2 regions of the Pikeienuella piscinae genome follow, and region 1 is predicted to be linked to the other one. Evidence: riboswitches for the same ligand, from Rfam matches in the RefSeq annotation. Region 1 holds a riboswitch; the other holds the start of a gene.
The links. A riboswitch is a leader RNA that binds a small molecule or an ion and turns the genes downstream of it on or off. The one in region 1 is predicted to bind thiamine pyrophosphate.
Positions count from the first base shown of each region.

Region 2: it holds a riboswitch for thiamine pyrophosphate, as region 1 does, so the genes downstream of both, thiM (hydroxyethylthiazole kinase) here and thiB (thiamine ABC transporter substrate binding subunit) in region 1, are expected to answer to the same signal.

Region 1 is NZ_CP049056.1:3,405,111-3,414,024, forward strand. It holds gene G5B40_RS16185 (ABC transporter permease family protein) at 1-944, opposite strand, end outside; gene thiB (thiamine ABC transporter substrate binding subunit) at 920-1,912, opposite strand; TPP riboswitch at 1,952-2,053, opposite strand; gene aroC (chorismate synthase) at 2,330-3,430, opposite strand; gene smc (chromosome segregation protein SMC) at 3,482-6,931, opposite strand; gene G5B40_RS16205 (Trm112 family protein) at 7,048-7,254, opposite strand; gene G5B40_RS16210 (LON peptidase substrate-binding domain-containing protein) at 7,251-7,898, opposite strand; gene G5B40_RS16215 (thioredoxin family protein) at 7,906-8,832, opposite strand; gene G5B40_RS16220 (prolyl-tRNA synthetase associated domain-containing protein) at 8,892-8,914, opposite strand, start outside.
Region 2 is NZ_CP049056.1:802,655-811,568, reverse strand. It holds gene G5B40_RS03865 (SDR family NAD(P)-dependent oxidoreductase) at 1-696, opposite strand, end outside; gene G5B40_RS03860 (acetamidase/formamidase family protein) at 700-1,689, opposite strand; gene G5B40_RS03855 (hypothetical protein) at 1,686-1,949, opposite strand; gene G5B40_RS03850 (TenA family protein) at 2,366-3,067, opposite strand; gene thiD (bifunctional hydroxymethylpyrimidine kinase/phosphomethylpyrimidine kinase) at 3,064-3,873, opposite strand; gene thiE (thiamine phosphate synthase) at 3,870-4,496, opposite strand; gene thiM (hydroxyethylthiazole kinase) at 4,493-5,278, opposite strand; TPP riboswitch at 5,326-5,420, opposite strand; gene G5B40_RS03830 (multidrug effflux MFS transporter) at 5,610-6,794, shown strand; gene G5B40_RS03825 (shikimate dehydrogenase family protein) at 6,865-7,695, shown strand; gene G5B40_RS03820 (helix-turn-helix transcriptional regulator) at 7,814-8,914, opposite strand, start outside.

The DNA.
Region 1 (8,914 bases):
TGCGCCGCCGCCGCGAGGATCGGCGAAGCGAGAAAGACGAGCCCGAGAGCGATCACCGCGCCGTCCCCCCAGCGCGCCGCCGCGCCGCGCCCGTCCCAGCGCAGCGGCGCGCCGCCATGCCCGGGGCCGAACGCCGCCGGCGCCGATAGCCGGGCCGCGAAGAGCGCGAGCCCGAGGCAAAGCGCGAATTGCAGCCCGGCCAGCAGCGCCGCGCGGCCGAGGTCGAAGTCGAAGCGCATTGCGTGATAGATCGCCAGTTCCAGCGTCGTCGCGCGCGGCCCGCCGCCGAGCGCCAGCGCCACGGCGAAGCTGGTGGCGCAGATGAGAAAGATGAGGGCGAAGGCGCCGGGCGCCGCCGCGCGGAGCGCCGGCCATTCCAGTAGTCGGAACAGTGCGGGCCCTTCGACGCCGAGCTGCGCCGCGAGCCGCCAGCGCTCCGCCGGAATTTCCGCCCAGCCCTGCAGCAGCATCCGCGTCGCCAGCGGCAGGTTGAAGAAGACATGCGCGATCAGCACCCCCGGCAGCCCGTAAATGTCGAGCCGCCCGAAGCCGACGGCGAGCAACGCCTGGCTGACCATCCCGGAGCGCCCCCAGATCGCCACGACACCGAGAATGGCGACGATGACCGGCAGCAGGAAGGGGGCGCCGAGAAGGCTGACCACCGCGCCGCGTCCCCGGAACCGCCGCCGGGCGAGCGCGCGGGCGAGCGGGATGGCGAGGGCGACGGAGATCAGCGCCGAAAGGAACGCCTGCAGTGTGGTGAAACGCAGCGCCCGCCAGTCCGGCGCGGAGAGCCCGGCCCCCGCCTCGGCCGAGACCGCGAGCACCGCGACCGCGCCGATGGTGAGCGCGAGCACCAGCGCGAGCGCCGCCCCACCGCTGATCGCGACGGCGGGATGGAGGCGGACGCGGCCCGCGCTCACTTGCTGAGCGCCTCCAGCCATTCGGCGAGCGCGGCGTCGCGCGCCGATTTCGCCTCCGACACCGGGTAGATCAGCGTTTTCTGCGGTCGGGGCAGGGTGGTGAACCCTTCCGGCAGGCCGGCTGAGGGGGTCTTCGCCGGGTACATCCAGTTGGTCTCCGGGATCGCCGCCTGAAAGCCGTCGGTGAGCATGAATTCGAGGAACCGGTCGGCGAGCGCGGGCTGGTCGGTCGCCGCCAGCTTGCCGGCGATTTCGACCTGCATGTAATGGCCCTCGGAGAAGATCGCGGCGGCCTTAGTGTCGTCGCTCTCGGCGATGGCGTGATAGGCCGGCGAGGTGGTGTAGGAAAGCGCCATCGCCGCCTCGCCCTCCAGGAACATGCCATAGGCTTCCGACCAGCCCTTGGTGACGGTGACGATGCGGGGCGCGAGCCGTTCCCAGACAGCGCCGGCTTCGTCGCCGTAGATTTGCTTGACCCAGAGCAGCAGCCCGAGGCCCGGCGTCGAGGAGCGCGGGTCCTGGATGACGATAGTCACGTCATCGGGCGCGTCGAGCAACGCCGCGAGGCTTCCAGGGGGCGTTGCGAGCCGGGTCTTGTCGTAAACGAAGGCGAACCAGCCCCAGTCATAGGGAAGGAAAACAGGGTCGGCCCAGCCGCCGGGTACATCGGTTTCGGGCGTCAATCCGTGCGGGGTGAAGAGGCCGGTCGCCGCCGCGTCGGCGGCGAGATTTGCGTCGAGGCCGAGGACGATATCGGCCTCTGTCGCCGCGCCTTCCAGCTTGATCCGACCGAGAAGAGCGGCGCCGTCGCCGGCCGCGACGAATTCGAGATCGCAGTCGCAGACCGCCTCGAAATTCGCCTCGATCTTCGGGCCCGGGCCCCATTCCGTGACGAAACTGTCATAGGTGTAGACGGTCAGTTTCTCGGTCGCATTCGCGCCACCCGCGAGAATGAGGGCGAAAACCGCCGTGGTGAGGGAGGTTCTGATCACGCTCGACTCCTCTGTTGCGGCGCAAGAAGAGCGTGAGAGGAACTCTCTGGCCTTTCCTACGCCGGCATGATCCGGGTCAGGTTCAACGGGTTCGCTTGACGCATCTCAGCCGCTGACGCGGCCCCCCGAGGCGAGGGGGACACTAGGCCGGGCGCCGAGCCGGGTCAATGAGAGGGGAAAGCGGGCGCGGGGGCGGCGTGGCTATCGCATGTTATCGCGCGCGATAAGGGGGTCAAACATCTGAAAAGTAAAGAAATTCGAAAACCGTGTTCGCGATGGCGCGGTATTCGGGGGTTTCAGGTCGCATGGTCCGCCCGCTCGTTCCCCGGTTTCCCGGCCGTGAGCCGGGACCTTGTGAGGCGGGGCTGTGCTGTCGGGGTTCTGGGTCAGGCCCGGGAGCTTGTCGCCGGTGGCTTAGCCGACCTCGCCGCCGCCGTCGCCGATCTGGCCGCGATGCATCAGGACATGATCGAGCAGAACACAGGCCATCATCGCCTCGCCCACCGGCACGGCGCGGATGCCGACGCAGGGGTCGTGCCGACCCTTGGTGACGATCTCGGTCTCCCGCCCGGCCTTGTCGACTGTGGCGCGGGGGCTGAGAATCGAGGAAGTGGGCTTGACCGCGAAGCGGACGACTACGTCCTGGCCGCTGGAGACGCCGCCGAGGACGCCGCCGGCGTGGTTGGAGGTGAAGACCGGCCCGCCCTGGGTCATCCGCATCTCGTCGGCGTTTTCTTCGCCGGTCAGCTCGGCCGCGCCCATTCCGGCCCCGATCTCGACGCCCTTGACGGCGTTGATCGACATCATCGCGCCGGCGAGGTCGGCGTCGAGCTTGGCGTAGATGGGCGCGCCGAGCCCGGCGGGAACGCCGGAGGCGGTGACCTCGATCACGGCGCCGATGGAGGAGCCGGATTTGCGCAGACCGTCGAGGTAATCCGCCCAGAGCGCGGCGGCCCTGGCGTCGCCGGTCCAGAACGGATTGCGCTCCACTTCGGCCCAGTCCCAGTTCTCCCGGCGCGCCTCATGCGCGCCCATCCGCACCATCGCGCCGCGAATGCGGAGGTCGGGGAGCAGCGCTTTCAGCGCTTCGCGCGCGACGCCGCCCGCCGCGACCCGCGCCGCCGTCTCGCGCGCCGAGGAGCGGCCGCCGCCTCTCGGATCGCGCACGCCGTATTTCATCCAGTAGGTGTAATCGGCGTGGCCGGGGCGGAATTTCTCCGCGATCTCCGAATAATCCTTTGAACGTTGATCGGTGTTGCGGATCATCAGCTGGATCGGTGTTCCGGTCGTCACGCCTTCGTAGACGCCGGAGAGTATCTCTACCTCGTCGGCCTCGCGGCGCTGCGTGGTGTATTTGTTCTGGCCGGGTTTGCGCCGATCGAGCCAGTGTTGAAGCATTCCCGGCTCCAGCCGCAGGCCGGGCGGGCAGCCGTCGACCGTCGCGCCGAGCGCGGGCCCGTGGCTTTCGCCCCAGGTGGTGACGCGGAACATGCGACCATAGGTGTTGAACGACATCGGACGCTCCTTCAGCCCGCCATGTAGCGGAGCGGCGGCGCGAAGGAAAGGTTAGCCGGCGACCATCGCCTCGGCCAGTTTCAGATCGACGGAGACGAGCTGGCTGACGCCCTGTTCGGCCATGGTGACGCCGAACAGCCGGTCCATCCGGCTCATGGTGACGGCGTGGTGGGTGATGATCAGGAAGCGGGTCTCGGTCCGCCTGGTCATCTCGTCCAGCAGGTCGCAGAACCGCCCGACATTGGCGTCGTCGAGCGGCGCGTCGACCTCGTCGAGAACGCAGATCGGCGCCGGGTTGGCCAGGAATACCGCGAAGATCAGCGAGAGAGCGGTCAGCGTCTGCTCACCGCCCGAAAGCAGCGAGAGCGTGGAGAGTTTCTTGCCCGGCGGCATGCACATGATCTCCAGTCCGGCCTCCAGCGGATCGTCGCTCTCGACCAGCACGAGATTGGCCTCGCCGCCGCCGAAAAGGTGCTTGAAGAGGGTGGAGAAGCTGCTGTTGACCTCATCGAACGCGGCGAGAAGGCGCTCGCGCCCCTCTCCGTTCAACTCGGCGATGGCGTGGCGGAGCTTCGCGATGGCGGCTTCGAGGTCGCCCTTCTCACGGGCGAGGGCGTCGCGTTCCTCGCTGGCGGCGGCGGCGTCCTCCTCCGCCCGGAGGTTCACCGCGCCGAGGCTGTCGCGCTGGCGGCGAAGCCGGGCGATCTCGATCTCCAGCGCTTCGGCGGCGGGGAGGTCCCCGGCGGCGTCGATGCGCTGGAGAAGCGCCTCGGGCGCGCATTCCATTTCCTCGCGGATACGGGTGGCCGCTTCGCGCACCCGCTCGGCCGCGGCCTCGCTCTGGGTTTCGCGGCGGGCGCGGGTTTCCCGCGCGGCGGAGGCTTCGCGTTCGGCCTCACGCGCTGCGGCTTCGGCGGCGCGGGCGTGCGTCTCCGCCTCCGCGAGCGCGTCGGCGGCTGCGGCGCGGCGGGCCTCGGCGCGCTCGATCTCGTGCGCGAGCGCCTCGCGGCGCTTTCTGATCTCGCCGGGAAGGGCGGAGGCGGCCTCGCGTTCGGCGCGGGACTCTTCGGCGCGCCGGGTCAGGTCATCGACCCGGAGCGCGGCGTTCTCGCGCCGCGCGCGCCAGCTCGCGCGCTCTTGGCTCGCTTCCGCCAGCCGGGTTTCGCGGGCCTTGCCGGCGCGGCGAAGATCGTCGGCCTCGCCGCGCGCGGAGAGCATTTCCGAGCGCGCCGCGCCGAGCGTCAGCTTCGCCGCCTCCGCCGCGCGCCACGCGGCCTCGGGGTCGGCGACGGCGGCGCGCGCGGCCTCGGCTTCCGCCTCGGCGGCTTCGGCGTCCTTCGCCTCCTCGGCACGGCGGGCGAGGGTGATCTCCATCGCTTCGCGCCGGCCGGACGCCATGTCGAGATCGGCTTCCGCCTTGGCGGCGGCGCGGGCCGCTTCGCTGGCGGCGGCTTCCGCGGCGCGGCGGGCGGCGCGGCGGGCTTGGTCGTCGTCGGCGGCGGCCTTGAGCCGGTCCTTCATGGCGTCATGCGTCGCGCTGGCGGCGGCGGCGGCCGCTTCCGCCTTTTCCAGCGCCGTGCGCATTTCGGTCAGACGGTTGCGCTGACGCAGGCGCTCCGCCGCCGCCGAGGGCGCGTCCTCCGCCATGGCGCGAAACCCGTCCCAACGCCAGAGATCGCCCTCGACGCTGACCAACCGCCAGCCCGGCCCGAGCGCCGCCTGCATCGAGGCCGCGGCCTCGCGCGGCGCGACAGCGACGCGCGCGAGGCGCCGTGCGAGCGCGGGCGGCGCCGTGACATGGTCGCCGAGTGGCAGGGCGCCGGCGGGCGGGCCGGCGGGCGCGTCGGTTTCGGGGAGCGCGGCCCAGCCCGAGCCGTCCTCGGTGAGCGGCGCCTTCAGATCGTCGCCGAGCGCGGCCCCAAGCGCAGCCTCGTAGCCGGGCGCGACCTGGATATGGTCGAGAAGCGCGTCCTTCGCGCCGTCGCTCCGGGCCAGAAGCCGCTCCAACGCCGTGGTCTCGGCCCGGATCGCGGAAAGTTCGCCGGCGGCGGCGGAGGCGGCGGCCCGGCTTTCGGCCTCCACCGCCTGCGCTTCGGCGCGGGCGGTCTCGGCTTCGGCGAGCGCGGACTCGGCGGCTTCGGCGGCGGCGCGGGCGGTCGCGGCCGTCTCTTCGGTGTCATCTCGGCGCGCCGCGGCTTCCTTCAGCGCATCGTCCAGCGCCGCCGCGGCCGCTCTGGCTTCCTCGGCGCTCTTGCGGGCGCGGGCGGTCGCGTTCCGCGTCTCGTCATGCCGGCGGGCGGCGGCCTGCGCTGCGGCGGCGAGGCGGGCGGCCTCCGCCGTCAGGCGATCGGCTTCGACCTCAGCGATCTCCAGCCGTTCGCCGGTCGCGCGCGCCCTCCGGTCGGCGGCGGTCTCGGCCTCATCATGGCCGGCGCGGGCCGCGATCAGCGTCTCCTCCTCCGCCAGCAGCCGCTCGATGACTTCGGCGGCCTCCTGCTGCAATTCCGTCTCGCGCGCGAGGTCGCCCTCGATCTGCGCGATTCGCGCCGCCAGACGGTCGAGCGCGCCCTGCGCCTCGGCCTCGCGCTCGCTCAGCCGGTCGCGCTCCACCGCGAGGCGCTGGAGGATGGCGGCGGCGGTCATCTCCTCGTCCCGTTTCGGCGGCAGGGCGGCCTCTGCCGCCTCACGCGTCTTTTCGGCCTGCAACGCGCCGCGCTCCGCCGCGCCGACCGCGCCGACCGCTTCGGCGAGCGCTTGCTCCGCGGCGAGGCGGGCCTCGTCAGCTTCGCGCCAGCGGATGAAGAGGAAGGTCGCCTCCGCCCGTCGCAATTCGGTTGCGATCTCGCGGTAGCGGGCCGCCTGTTTCGCCTGCCGCGCGAGGGCGGCGAGCCGGACGTCGAGTTGTTCGATCACGTCGGCGACCCGGCCGAGATTTGTCTCCGCGGCGTTCAGTTTCAGCTCCGCCTCGTGCCGGCGCTGATAGAGCCCGCCGATCCCGGCCGCGTCCTCGAGAATCGAGCGGCGCGCCGTCGGTTTGGCGTTGATCAGTTCGGAGATCTGCCCCTGCCGCACCAGCGCTGGCGAATGCGCGCCGGTGGCGGCGTCGGCGAAGAGCATGCGGATGTCGCGCGCGCGCACGTCGTCGCCATTGGCCTTGAAGGCGCTGCCGGCGTCGCGGGTGATGCGGCGGATGACATCGAGCGTCTCATACCGGTTGAATGCGGCGGGCGCCCGGCGGGCGGAATTGTCTATCGAGAGGGAAACCTCTGCGAAATGCCGAGCCGGGCGGGTCGCGGCGCCGGCGAAGATCACGTCCTCCATCCCAGAGCCGCGCATGGATTTCGCCGAGGTTTCGCCCATCACCCAGCGGAGCGCCTCGAGAAGGTTGGATTTTCCACAGCCGTTCGGCCCGACCACGCCGGTGAGCCCGGGCGCGATATGGAGCTCCGTCGGATCGACGAAGCTCTTGAAGCCATGCAACCTGAGCTTGGTGAGGATCAACCGGCGGTCCCCCCTTCCTATGCTCTTTCGGTATGCGGAGGGGCGGTGAAGGTCAAGGATTCTGGCGCTCGATCTGGCGTGATCGTCGCTGGCGGCGACTAGATATGGCGCCTTGTTCAGTCGATCTTCCGGGCCTCGTCGATCAGCATGATCGGTATGCCGTCGCGGATCGGAAAGGCCAGGCCGGCGGCGCGGGAAATCAGCTCGCTCGCCTCCCGGTCGTAATCCAGCGGCTTCTGCGTCACCGGGCAGACCAGACTCTCCAGCATCTTGCGGTCGACACCTGCGGTGACGGCGAGGCTTTGCTTGTGCTCTTCGGTCATTGGAGCGATCCGTCCTCTCCGTGGCTGGCGATAGCGAACTCCATCAGCGCGATCAGGCTGGCCCGGCGATCGCCGAGCATCTCCGCCTCCAGCAGCGCCTGTTTCTCCTCTGCGGAGAACGGGCAGAGCATGGCGAGCGAATTGACCAGCATCTCCTCGTCCGCCTCTTTCAGACTGTCCCAATCGGTCGAAAGCCCGGCGGCGCTGAAATAGCGCTTGAGAAGGAAGAGGAACTTCGGCCGGTCGAAGCCGTCGTCAGCCTCTTGCGGGCCAAGATCGCGGCGCCAGCGCGACCAGTCCGGTCGGACGCGACGATAAGGGGTGAAACCGTCCAGCTCCTCAGCCGGGGAAAACCGGCAGATCCCGGCGAGAACCACCAGATAGCGGCCGTCCTCGGTTTCCGAAAAGCTGACGATGCGGCCGGCGCAGCCGACATCGCGAAGCGCGGGCGGATCGCCGTCCCCGGCCGGCTGAATCATGCCCACGAGCCGCCGACCGGTTTTCAGCGCATCGTCGAACATCGCCAGATAGCGCGGCTCGAACACGTTCAAAGGCAGCCTGCCGCGAGGCAGGAGCAGCGCTTCGGAGATCGGAAAGATCGGCAGCGTGTCTGGCAGATCAGCGAGGCCGAAGTGACGGGCCATCAGCGCCTCAGACGAAGATCATCGACGAGAGCCGGCGCCGGCCCTTCAGCGCCACCGGGCTCTTGTCGCCCAGGCTTTCGAATATCTTCAAGAGCTGGGTCCGCGCGGCGCCCTCGTTCCATTCCCGGTCGCGACGGAACAACTCCAGCAGCTCCTCGATCGCGGCTTCGGAATCTCCACTGGCCAGAAGAGAAAGCGCCAGATCGAACCGCGCCTGATGGTCGGACGGATCGGCTTCCAGCCGGGCGCGAAGCTCTTCCGCCTCGCCCACGCCTTCGGTCTGCTCCGCGAGATCAAGCTGGGCGCGCACCGCGCTGAGCGCGGGGTCGTTGGCGATCTCCTCCGGCGCGCCGTCCAGCGTCGCGCGGGCCTGGTCGGCGCGGCCCGCGGCGGCGAAGGCCCGCGCGAGCCCGGCGCAGGCGCGGGCGTTGGCGGGCTCCGCCTCGAGGATCGCGGCGAAGGTCTCCACTGCGTCGGTGGTCGCGCCCTCGGTCAGCATCTGGTCGGCGGCGTCGAGCGCTTCGGCGACGCCTTCGGCCTCTGACGCGCCGGCGCCGCCCTGGGCGGCGACGCGGGTGACGAACTCCTTGATCTCGGAGGGGGGCACGGCGCCCATGAACCCGTCGACCGGCCGCCCGTCGACGAATGCGAAGACCGCCGGGATCGACTGCACGCGCAACTGTGCGGCGAACTGCGGATTCTTGTCGATGTCGATCTTGACCAGCTTCGCTTTGCCGCCGGCCTCTCGCACCGCGGTTTCGAGCGCTGGGCCGAGCGTCTTACACGGGCCGCACCATTCGGCGTGGAAGTCGACGATCACCGCGACCTTCTTAGAGGCCTCGATGACATCGGTCATGAAGGTGGCGTCGGCGCCGTCCTTGACGAGATCGCCGCCAGCGTCAGGCGCGGCCGCGCCGTTTCCGAGATTAAGCATATGCGCCTCTCCATTCGTTTTGCACGACATAGTGCGAGTGGGGGCGAAAGAACAATGGTTCAGCCGTGGTTTTCCGCCGCGC
Region 2 (8,914 bases), 1.8 Mb from region 1:
CGCCGGCGAGGACAGGAAGACCACGCCCGCAGCGATCTCCTCCGGCCGACCCATTCGTCCCGTGGGGTTGAGCGCCAACGCTTCGGCGAAGAGATCCGGGTTTCCCGTCTCGATCTGGTTCCAGATGCCGCCCTCGAAATAGGTGTTGCCCGGCGAAACCGAATTCGCCCGGATCCCTTTCGCCGCCAGCTTGTAGGCGAGGCCCTGAACATAGTGCACCAACGCCGCCTTGAAGGCGCCGTAGGCGGGCCCGGTGAAGTCGATCTCGCGCCCGGAGACCGAGGAGACGGCGCAGATCGACGCGGCTTCCGACGCCTCGAGATGCGGCATCGCCGCGTTGACGAGGCGGACGGTGTGCATCATGTCGGTCTCGAAGCCCGCCTTCCACGCCGCTTCGTCGTCGGCGACCGCCAGCGCGGAGACGTTGGCGACCACGATGTCGATCCCGCCAAGCGCCGCCGCGGCGTCCGCCACCCAGGATTCGAGCGCCCGCTTGTCCGCCACATCCACCGCCGCGCCATGGGCGGTCGCGCCGGCCGTCTTCAGCGCGTCCACGGTGGCCGCGATGTCTTCCGCATTCCGGGCGCAGACACTGACCGCCACGCCCTCGGCCGCGAAAAGCTCGGCGCAGCGCCGGCCGATACCTTTGGTCCCGCCCGTGACAAGCGCGCGCTTTCCATTCAATCCAAGATCCATGATTCAGCCTTTCAGGTATGATTTCTTCATCGACGCGCCGAGCGAATATTTCGGGTCGACCATGTTGCCGACCCGCACTTTTCCGGCCTGCGTACAGAGGAAATAGGCCTCGGCCTCGTCGAAACCGTAGTCGTCGACCATCCAGCGGATCAGGTCCCGATACGCCATCCGCGCCGCGTCCTCCATCGGGCGGGCGGAGCCGATGGACATGATCATGTCTTCGGTCTCCAGCCTCACGCCCTGGATCGGCCAGCCCTTGAGCAGGTCGACATGGAGCGTGGCGACAGCCGGGATCTCCACCGCCACGCCGCAGAGTTCCCCGTCGCCCTGCCGACCGTGGCAGTCGCCGACATACATCAGCGCATCATCGTGCAGCACCGGGAAGTAGATGATGGCGCCGGGCGCGACATCCGGCAGGTCCATGTTGCCGCCCCAGTAGTCGGGTTGAAGCGACGAGACCGCCTCCATGAACGGCGAGACGCCGAGCGTGCCGATGAAGGGCTCGAATGGAAGCGTGATCCGGTCGGAGAACTTCACGCCGTCGCGTGTGACCTCCATCTTCTTGACCTTCTCCGGAATCGGCTTGTTGAGCATCGCTGTCTGCGGCGTTGCGACGAGCCCGCCGAACTCCGGGATGAGCGCGGATGTGCCCGCGGGCTGTGGCCCACGCGGCTCGACGTCGACGATCCTGACCGCGAGCGTGTCGCCGACCTTCGCGCCCTCGATGGCGAAAGGGCCGTTCTGGGGATTCACGAAGGGAAAATTGACCACTTGCGAGGGCAGGTCGGCCTCGGTTTTCACGGCGCCGCCGAAGGCGTCCAGCGTCTCGACCGACACGACCTCGCCGGGGGCGAGGCGCATCACCGGTTCGACGAAGGGCCCGTAGACATAGTGATAGTCGCCCTGATCGGCCTCAGACAGATGCCGGCGGCCCGTTTCCGCCCCGCGCGCGACGCCCTTGCGGGCCATGTATGACGTTTCAATCCAGCTCACAGCATTAACCTCCGTTCATGCCAGTCGGTCATTCGTTGACAAGTGTCGCGGTCCGGGAGCGCGGCCACCCCGGTGATGGGCTGGGCGATGGCTTGAAGCCCGACCGGTAGGTCGCCATCGGCGAATTCCTGGGGTGGCGCGATCGCGGCGCGGATTCCCTCGCGCATGGCCAGAGATAAGCGCAGCGTCGGGTGGCGCGCGTCTCTCGCAGCGGTTGGCGGATCGTCGGGACCCAAGTGTTCGCACGATTCGTCATGCACTGGCGCGGGCTCCCTTGTCGCGGCGAGGATCGCGGCGCAACTCTCCCGCGAGGGCGAGATTTTCGCAAGAACCTCACGCAAAACTGTTTGGCGGCGCCATCTATGGCGATGCGGCAATGCTCCTGCGTGAGAGTGTTCTCCGCCGTCCCGAGAAACGCGCTCAGTTCTTGGCTGCTTGTCTTTGGAGGTGTGAGGAACCGCGGAGGAAGTCGTCAATCCCTGCGGAGGCGTTCAGGAATCCGCTGCACTTCTCGCGGCAGGTCGGACGGCGGGCGCGGTCAGCCGCGCAGATCCCGACGCCCGCCGGAGAGACCGGCTCGCGGCGATCGTCGTCACCCCGCAGGCGGCCGCGCGCTGCGCGCCGGATGGTCCGGCGCGGGCCTGTCGGCGCGTTTTCGCGAGCCACCGGCCCGTCGTCACGCCGCGGCGCGGGTGTTTCCGATGGCGAGGCCGGCCTCCCAGAAATACGCTTCGAGCCGGCAGGCCGTCCTGAATGTCGCGACAAGGTCAGGCCAGCGCGGAGAGTCCCTGAAGTCTGGCCCGATGCGGCGCGCCGCGACCGACTCGAAGAAGGCGGCGGCATCGCGGCAGAGCGATTGATAGCCCTCCGAGCCATAGGTCGCGATCCAGTCGGCGTAGGGCGTCGTTTCGGCGTGGTCCCGGGCAAGCGCCGCGCCAATCTCTCCATAGCCGAGGGAGCAGGGCATCAGCGCCGCGAGAAGGTCGAGGAGATCGCCCGAAAACCCCGCGTCGATGACGAAACGGGTGTAGGCGAGCGTCGCCGAGCCTTCCTCGGTCGCCAGCAGCGTCTCGCGGTCGATCCCCTCGGCGGCGCACGTCTCGACATGGAGCTTCATCTCATCATCGACGAGGCCGTGAACCGTGGCGGCTGCGCGGCGGATATCGCCGATCCTGTCGGCCTTCGCCGCGGCGAGCGACCAGGCGCGCGCGAAGTGGATCAGGAACAGATAATCCTGGCGGAGATAGTGGAGATAGCACGACCGCGGGAGCGAGCCGTCGCCGAGCGCCGAGACGAACCGGTGCCTTGTATAGGCCTCCCAGTCCGGTCGGCAGTCGGCGCGAAGCGCGGCGAAAAGAGGCGAGCCGTGATCGGTCATGAATTTCTCCAGAGCTTGTGGAAATGGTGGACAGGGCCATGGCCCCGGCCAACTTCGAGGCGGTCCGCGGCGGAGATCGCGCCGGAGACGTAGTCCTTGGCCGCACGGGCGGCGGCGGGCGCGTCGCACCCGCCGGCCAGCCGGGTCGCGAGGGCGGCGGAAAGCGTGCAGCCCGTGCCGTGCGTGTTGCGGGTCTTCGTTCGCGGGGCGTCGAGCCAGTGGATCTCGCCGGCCTGATCGGCGAGACAGTCGGGGCTTTGCGCGCCCGTCAGATGACCGCCCTTCAGCAGCGCGGCGCGCGACCCGAGGTGACGAAGGCGGCGCGCCTGCGCCTCCATCTCCGCCGCGGCTACAGCTTCGGGTTCGTCGAGAAGCGCGGCCGCCTCGGGCAGGTTCGGGGTCACGATGTCCGCAAGCGGCAGAAGCCGGTCGCGAAGCGCCCCGACCGTGTCATCCGTGAGAAGCCGATGGCCGCCCTTTGCGACCATGACCGGATCGAGAACTACGTTGCGGGCACCGTTGCGGATCAGCGCAGTGGCGACCGCCTCGGCGATCCCGGCTGTGGCGATCATGCCGATCTTCACCGCATCGACGCGTATGTCGTCAAACACCGCGTCGATCTGGGCGGCGACGAAGGCGGGCGCGACCGTTTCGACGCCGGTGACGCCCTGCGTGTTCTGCGCCGTCAGCGCGGTGATCGCGGCCATGGCGTAACCGCCATTCGCCGCAATGGCCTTGAGGTCTGCCTGGATGCCGGCTCCGCCCGAGGGGTCGGAGCCGGCGATGCTCAGCACATTGGGAATCATGGTCGCCTCCAGGCGTCGAGAAGGGCGCGCGCGGCTTGCTCCGGGTTGTCGGCGTCGCAGATTGCGGAAACGACTGCGAGCCCTGCGCCACCCACGCTGCGGATCGGTGCGGCGTCCCGCGCGGTGACGCCGCCGATGGCGACGCAGGGAAGCCGCGCGGTGCGCGCAATGACGGCGAATTCCGCCAGCCCGATCTGCGGCGCATGGTCGGGCTTCGTCGCGGTGGCGCGGATCGGGCCGACGCCGAGATAGTCGACCATCGCCGGGTCGACGGCGGCCAGTTGACCGGCGTTCTCGATGGAGAGGCCGAGAATCGCGTCCGACCCGATCATCGCGCGGACGTCGGCGACGGCGGCGTCCGTCTGGCCGACATGAACGCCATCGGCTCCGATCTCCGCGGCAAGATGCGCGCGGTCATTGACGATCAACGCCGCGCCGAACGGCGCCAGCGCGGCGTGAAGCCGGCGACCGAGGGCGGTGAAGTCGGCGTCCGGCATCGTCTTGTCACGGAGTTGGACCGTCCTTACGCCGCCGCGGACGGCGCCGACGGCGGCTTCCTCGACCCCGCGCCGGGCGGACGGATCGGTGATGAAATAGACCGAAAGATCGAGACGCCGCCTCATGCGATCCGCGCGCCCGCGTCGAGCGTCGCCCCGTCGACCGTGGCGAGCGCGTCAAGGAAGGCGACGGCGAAACTGCCGGGTCCTTCGGCCCGCGCCGCGGCTTTTTCGCCGGCGAGGCCATAGAACGCCAGCGCGGCGACGGTCGCCTCGAAGGGGTCCTCCGCCGTCGACGCGAACGCGGCGACCACCCCGGTGAGCGCGCACCCGAGCGCTGTCACCTTCGGCATCAGCGCATGCCCGTTGTCGACCCGCGCCACGCGCGCGCCGTCGGTGACAAAGTCCTCCGGTCCGGTGACGGCGACGACGCCGCCGGTTTCACCCGCGATCGCGCGGGCCGCCGCCTCCGCGGTCTGCACCGTGTCGCCGCTGTCAACGCCCTTTCCCGCTCCGCCCTCCGCGGCGAGCGCGAGAATTTCCGAAGCGTTTCCACGCACGATCCCGGGTCTGAGCGCGAGAAGCTCCGCGCCGGTCTGGCGCCGGTAGCTGGTGGCCCCGACCGCCACCGGGTCGAGCACCCAGGGCTTGCCGGCGTCGCTGGCGGTCTTCGCGGCGGCTTTCATCGCGTCGACCCAGGGGGGAGAAAGCGTGCCGATATTGATCGTAAGCGCGCTCGCTAGGGCGGCGAACTCGGCGGCCTCCTCACGCGCGTGGACCATCGCCGGCGACGCGCCTGCGGCGAGCAACACGTTCGCCATCACGTTCATCGAGACGAAATTGGTGATGTTCTGCACCAGCGGCGCCGTCTCGCGCATCGCTTCCAGCAGGGCTCCCGGCGTTTTCATAAGTCGCCTCCTTCGTTGCGGAGACGGCGGGGGGAACAGCCGGGCTAGGATGCTCTTCCGCGACTTCCTCCGCTGGTATGGTCCAGGTCAGGTTCAAAGGGTGCTTCTCAGCCCGCTATCGCGGACGCCCCTGTCACGGCGTTCAATGTGGCCCACGCCGCGCGCCTCGTAAACCCCCTCAAGTTGGCGGCGACGCGCGGGCCGTCGGTGTGCGGCGCGGCGCGCGCGGCCGGGCCGCTTGCCGTCCGGCGTCGGGTTGATACTGTCCCACGAAATCTTCCGATTCGCGGCGCGGTCGGAACCACGTTGGCGCCCGCGTTCAGGAGCATTCATGTCGTCCAGTCTTTGGCGTAGTGCGCTCGTGCTCGGGACGCTGGCTCTTGTCGGGCCCTTCGCGATCGACATGTATCTTCCCGCGATGCCGGCGATCGCCCTCGATCTCGGCGTCCGCGAAACCGCGGTGCAGGCGACCATCACCGCCTATTTCATCGCCTTCGGAATCGCCCAGATGGTCTATGGGCCCTGGGCCGATCAGGCCGGACGAAAGCCGCCAATCTATGTCGGCGTCGGGATATTCCTCATCGGCTCGGCGGGCGCGGCGCTCGCGGGAAGCGTCGATGAACTGATCGCCTGGCGCTTTCTTCAGGGCCTCGGCGGGGCGGTGCTGATGGTGTTGCCGCGCGCCATCATCCGCGACATGCACACCGGGGCCGAGGCGACGAAGCTGATGGCGCTGATCATGCTGGTGATCTCGATTTCGCCGATGCTGGCGCCGCTGGCCGGCAGCGCGGTCATCGCGCTGGCCGGCTGGCGGGTGATTTTCGCGACGCTCTTCGCCGGCGCGCTGATCAGTCTCGCGATGACCGCGACGATGCTGCCGGAAACCCTGTCCGCGCCGCGCCGGAGACCGGTCAACATGCGCTCGCTCATTGCCGGCGCGCGCCGGCTTCTGACCGATGCGCGCTTCATGGGGCTGACCTTCATTGGGGCCTTCGGGATGGGCAGCTTCTTCGTCTTTCTCGCCTCCGCGGCGTTCGTCTACACGGGCGAGTTCGGGCTCAGCCCGACCGGGTTTTCGCTGGCGTTCGCGATCAACGCGGTCGGCTTCTTCAGCGCCTCGCAGGCGGCGGGGCCATTGGCGTCGCGAATCGGGTTGGCGCGGGTGATCCGGCTCGGGACCGGGCTTTTCGCGATTTTCTCGTTGGCGCTGCTGGGAATCGCGCTGACCGTGGGCGCGACCCTGCCGCTCGTGGTCGGTTGCCTTTTTTTCGGGAACGCCGGGCTCGGGCTGGTGATCCCGACCACGATGGTGATGGCGCTTGACGATCATGGCGAGATCGCGGGTCTCGCCTCTTCGCTGGGCGGCACGATGCAGATGCTGACGGGCGGGGCGATGATCGTCGCCGCCGGGCCGTTCTTCGATGGAACCGCGACGCCGATGATCGCGGTGATCGCGCTTTGCGGCGTCGCCGCCTTCGGCCTCACGCTCGCCACGCTCGGCGTACGGAGGGCCTGATCAGGCCGCCATCGCTCTCGACGCCGAACACGCCTAGATTGCGTCCGAGCCGCTTCGAAGGGGTCATTCCATGCCCGATATCCTCCTTGGCCTGATCGGCGATAACATCGCGGCGTCGAGGGCGCCGGCGTTTCACGAACTCGCCGGACTGCTGGCCGGGTTGGATGTGCGCTATGAACGGCTGGTCCCACATGAGATAGGCGTCGATTTCGACCGCGTGTTGGCCGATTGTCCGGCCAGGGGCTATCGCGGCGTCAATATCACCTATCCCTACAAGGAGCGCGCGGCGGCGAAAGTCCGGGTCGACGATCCGCTGATCCGCCGTCTCGGCGCCGTCAACACGGTGATTTTCGATGCGGAGGGGCCGCGCGGCGCGAACACCGACCATACCGGCTTCGTCGCGGCCTATCTGCATATCCGCGGCGCCGCCGCGCCCGGGCCGGTCTGCATGATCGGAGCTGGCGGCGTCGGCAAGGCGGTCGGGTTCGGCCTTCTTCAGTTGGGGTTAAGGGAAATCCGCGTGGTTGAGCGCGACCTCGCGAAGGCCGAAGCGCTGGCGGACTCGCTTCGATCCGCCGAGCCCGGCCTCGCGGTCGTCGTGACCGGCGATGCGGTGGCGGGCGCGGCGGGCGCGTCAGGGCTGATCAATTGCACCCCGGTCGGCATGGTCGGGTATGGCGGAACCCCGCTTCCGCAGGCCGCCATGCGGGGCGCGACATGGGCTTTCGACGCGGTCTACACGCCGTTGGAGACCGTATTTCTGAAGGATGCGGCGGCCGAGGGGCTGGCGATCATCCCGGGGTATGAACTCTTTTTCCATCAGGGCGTCGACGCCTGGGCGCTATTCACCGGTCGCCCACTCGACAAGAGCGCGCTGCGCGCTGGTCTCGCCAAGCTCTAGAGGCTGAGCGAAATCGTCGCTGCGGCCGGATCACCGTGCACGTTCCGGGCATCGTTGATCGATATGAATCGGGCGGAACATTGCGCCCGGCCGGGATTATGGGCGTCAGGTCAGCCATTCAGGTCTGAACCACCGCCGCCTCCCGCCGCGAGGGACAATCGCGATGCGCGCATATCCGGCAGTCCGGGCCGACCCCTTCCGCCGCCCCGTCGAGCGCACCGGCATAGGCGGTCTGTCGCGCCGCCTCGGAGTCGAGAACCAGCATGTCAGTGGCCATGCCGCCAACCCGCGTCACCGCCACGGCGAGGATTCGGGCGCCGTCCGGATGGCGGAGCGGGAGGGCGAGGGGCGCGCCGGCGCCCGCACGGTGCGCCGGCCAGACCGGGCAGTCGAGTCGCCGACCGCGCGGCAGAAGATCGGGTGCGCCGCGCCGCGCCAGCACCCGGCCGGAGGCGTCGACGGCGACGTGCGCGGCGCGCGGCGCGCCCTTGCCGCCGAGACAGGCGATTCTTCGCATCACCAGCCCCGCATCGCCGTCGAGCGCGCGGGTGAGCGCGCCGATTTCCCAGCCGAGCCGGGCGCCGAGCGCGAGGAACTGGTCGGGATGCGAGAGGATCGCGTCGGCGAGGCGCTGCGCCAGCTCCGCCTCGACCAGCGCGAGCACTTCGTCCGTATCCGCCTCGCCGGCGGTGGCGAGCGACTGCGCCAGGTCGAAAAGCGCGTGCTGGTGCGCCTGCGCCGCATGGGCGCGGGCGAGCGCGCTCAGTCGCTCCGCCCGCCCGGATTCGGGCGCGATCTCCGGCGGCCGGGGCGTCAGCCTTCGTAAACGCTCCTCGATATCGCCGTCGGCGAATCTGGCGCGCGTTTTGGCCGCCAGCCGTTCGATCGCGTCGCCGGGGTCGGGGGCGCGCTCCAGCGCCTCTTCGGCCGCGCGGACGGGGGCGGGGCGGCGGCGGGCTTCGGCCGCGCCGTCGAAATAGGCTGCGAGCCCAGCCCCGGTGGCGGCGAGCCGCGATGACTGCTCGAAGATGATCTGCTCGAAGCGGCGCCGCTGCGGAGCGGACACCTCACGCCCCTCGGTCAGGATCTCCGCGGTCGAGCGGAGCGCGGTGATCTCTGTGAGCATCTCGTGGATCGCCGCGCCGAGCGCCGGATCATGCGCCAGTCGGTCGGCCATCGCCTCCGCCTCAGCCGCCGCCGCGCGCCAGCGCCGATGGAG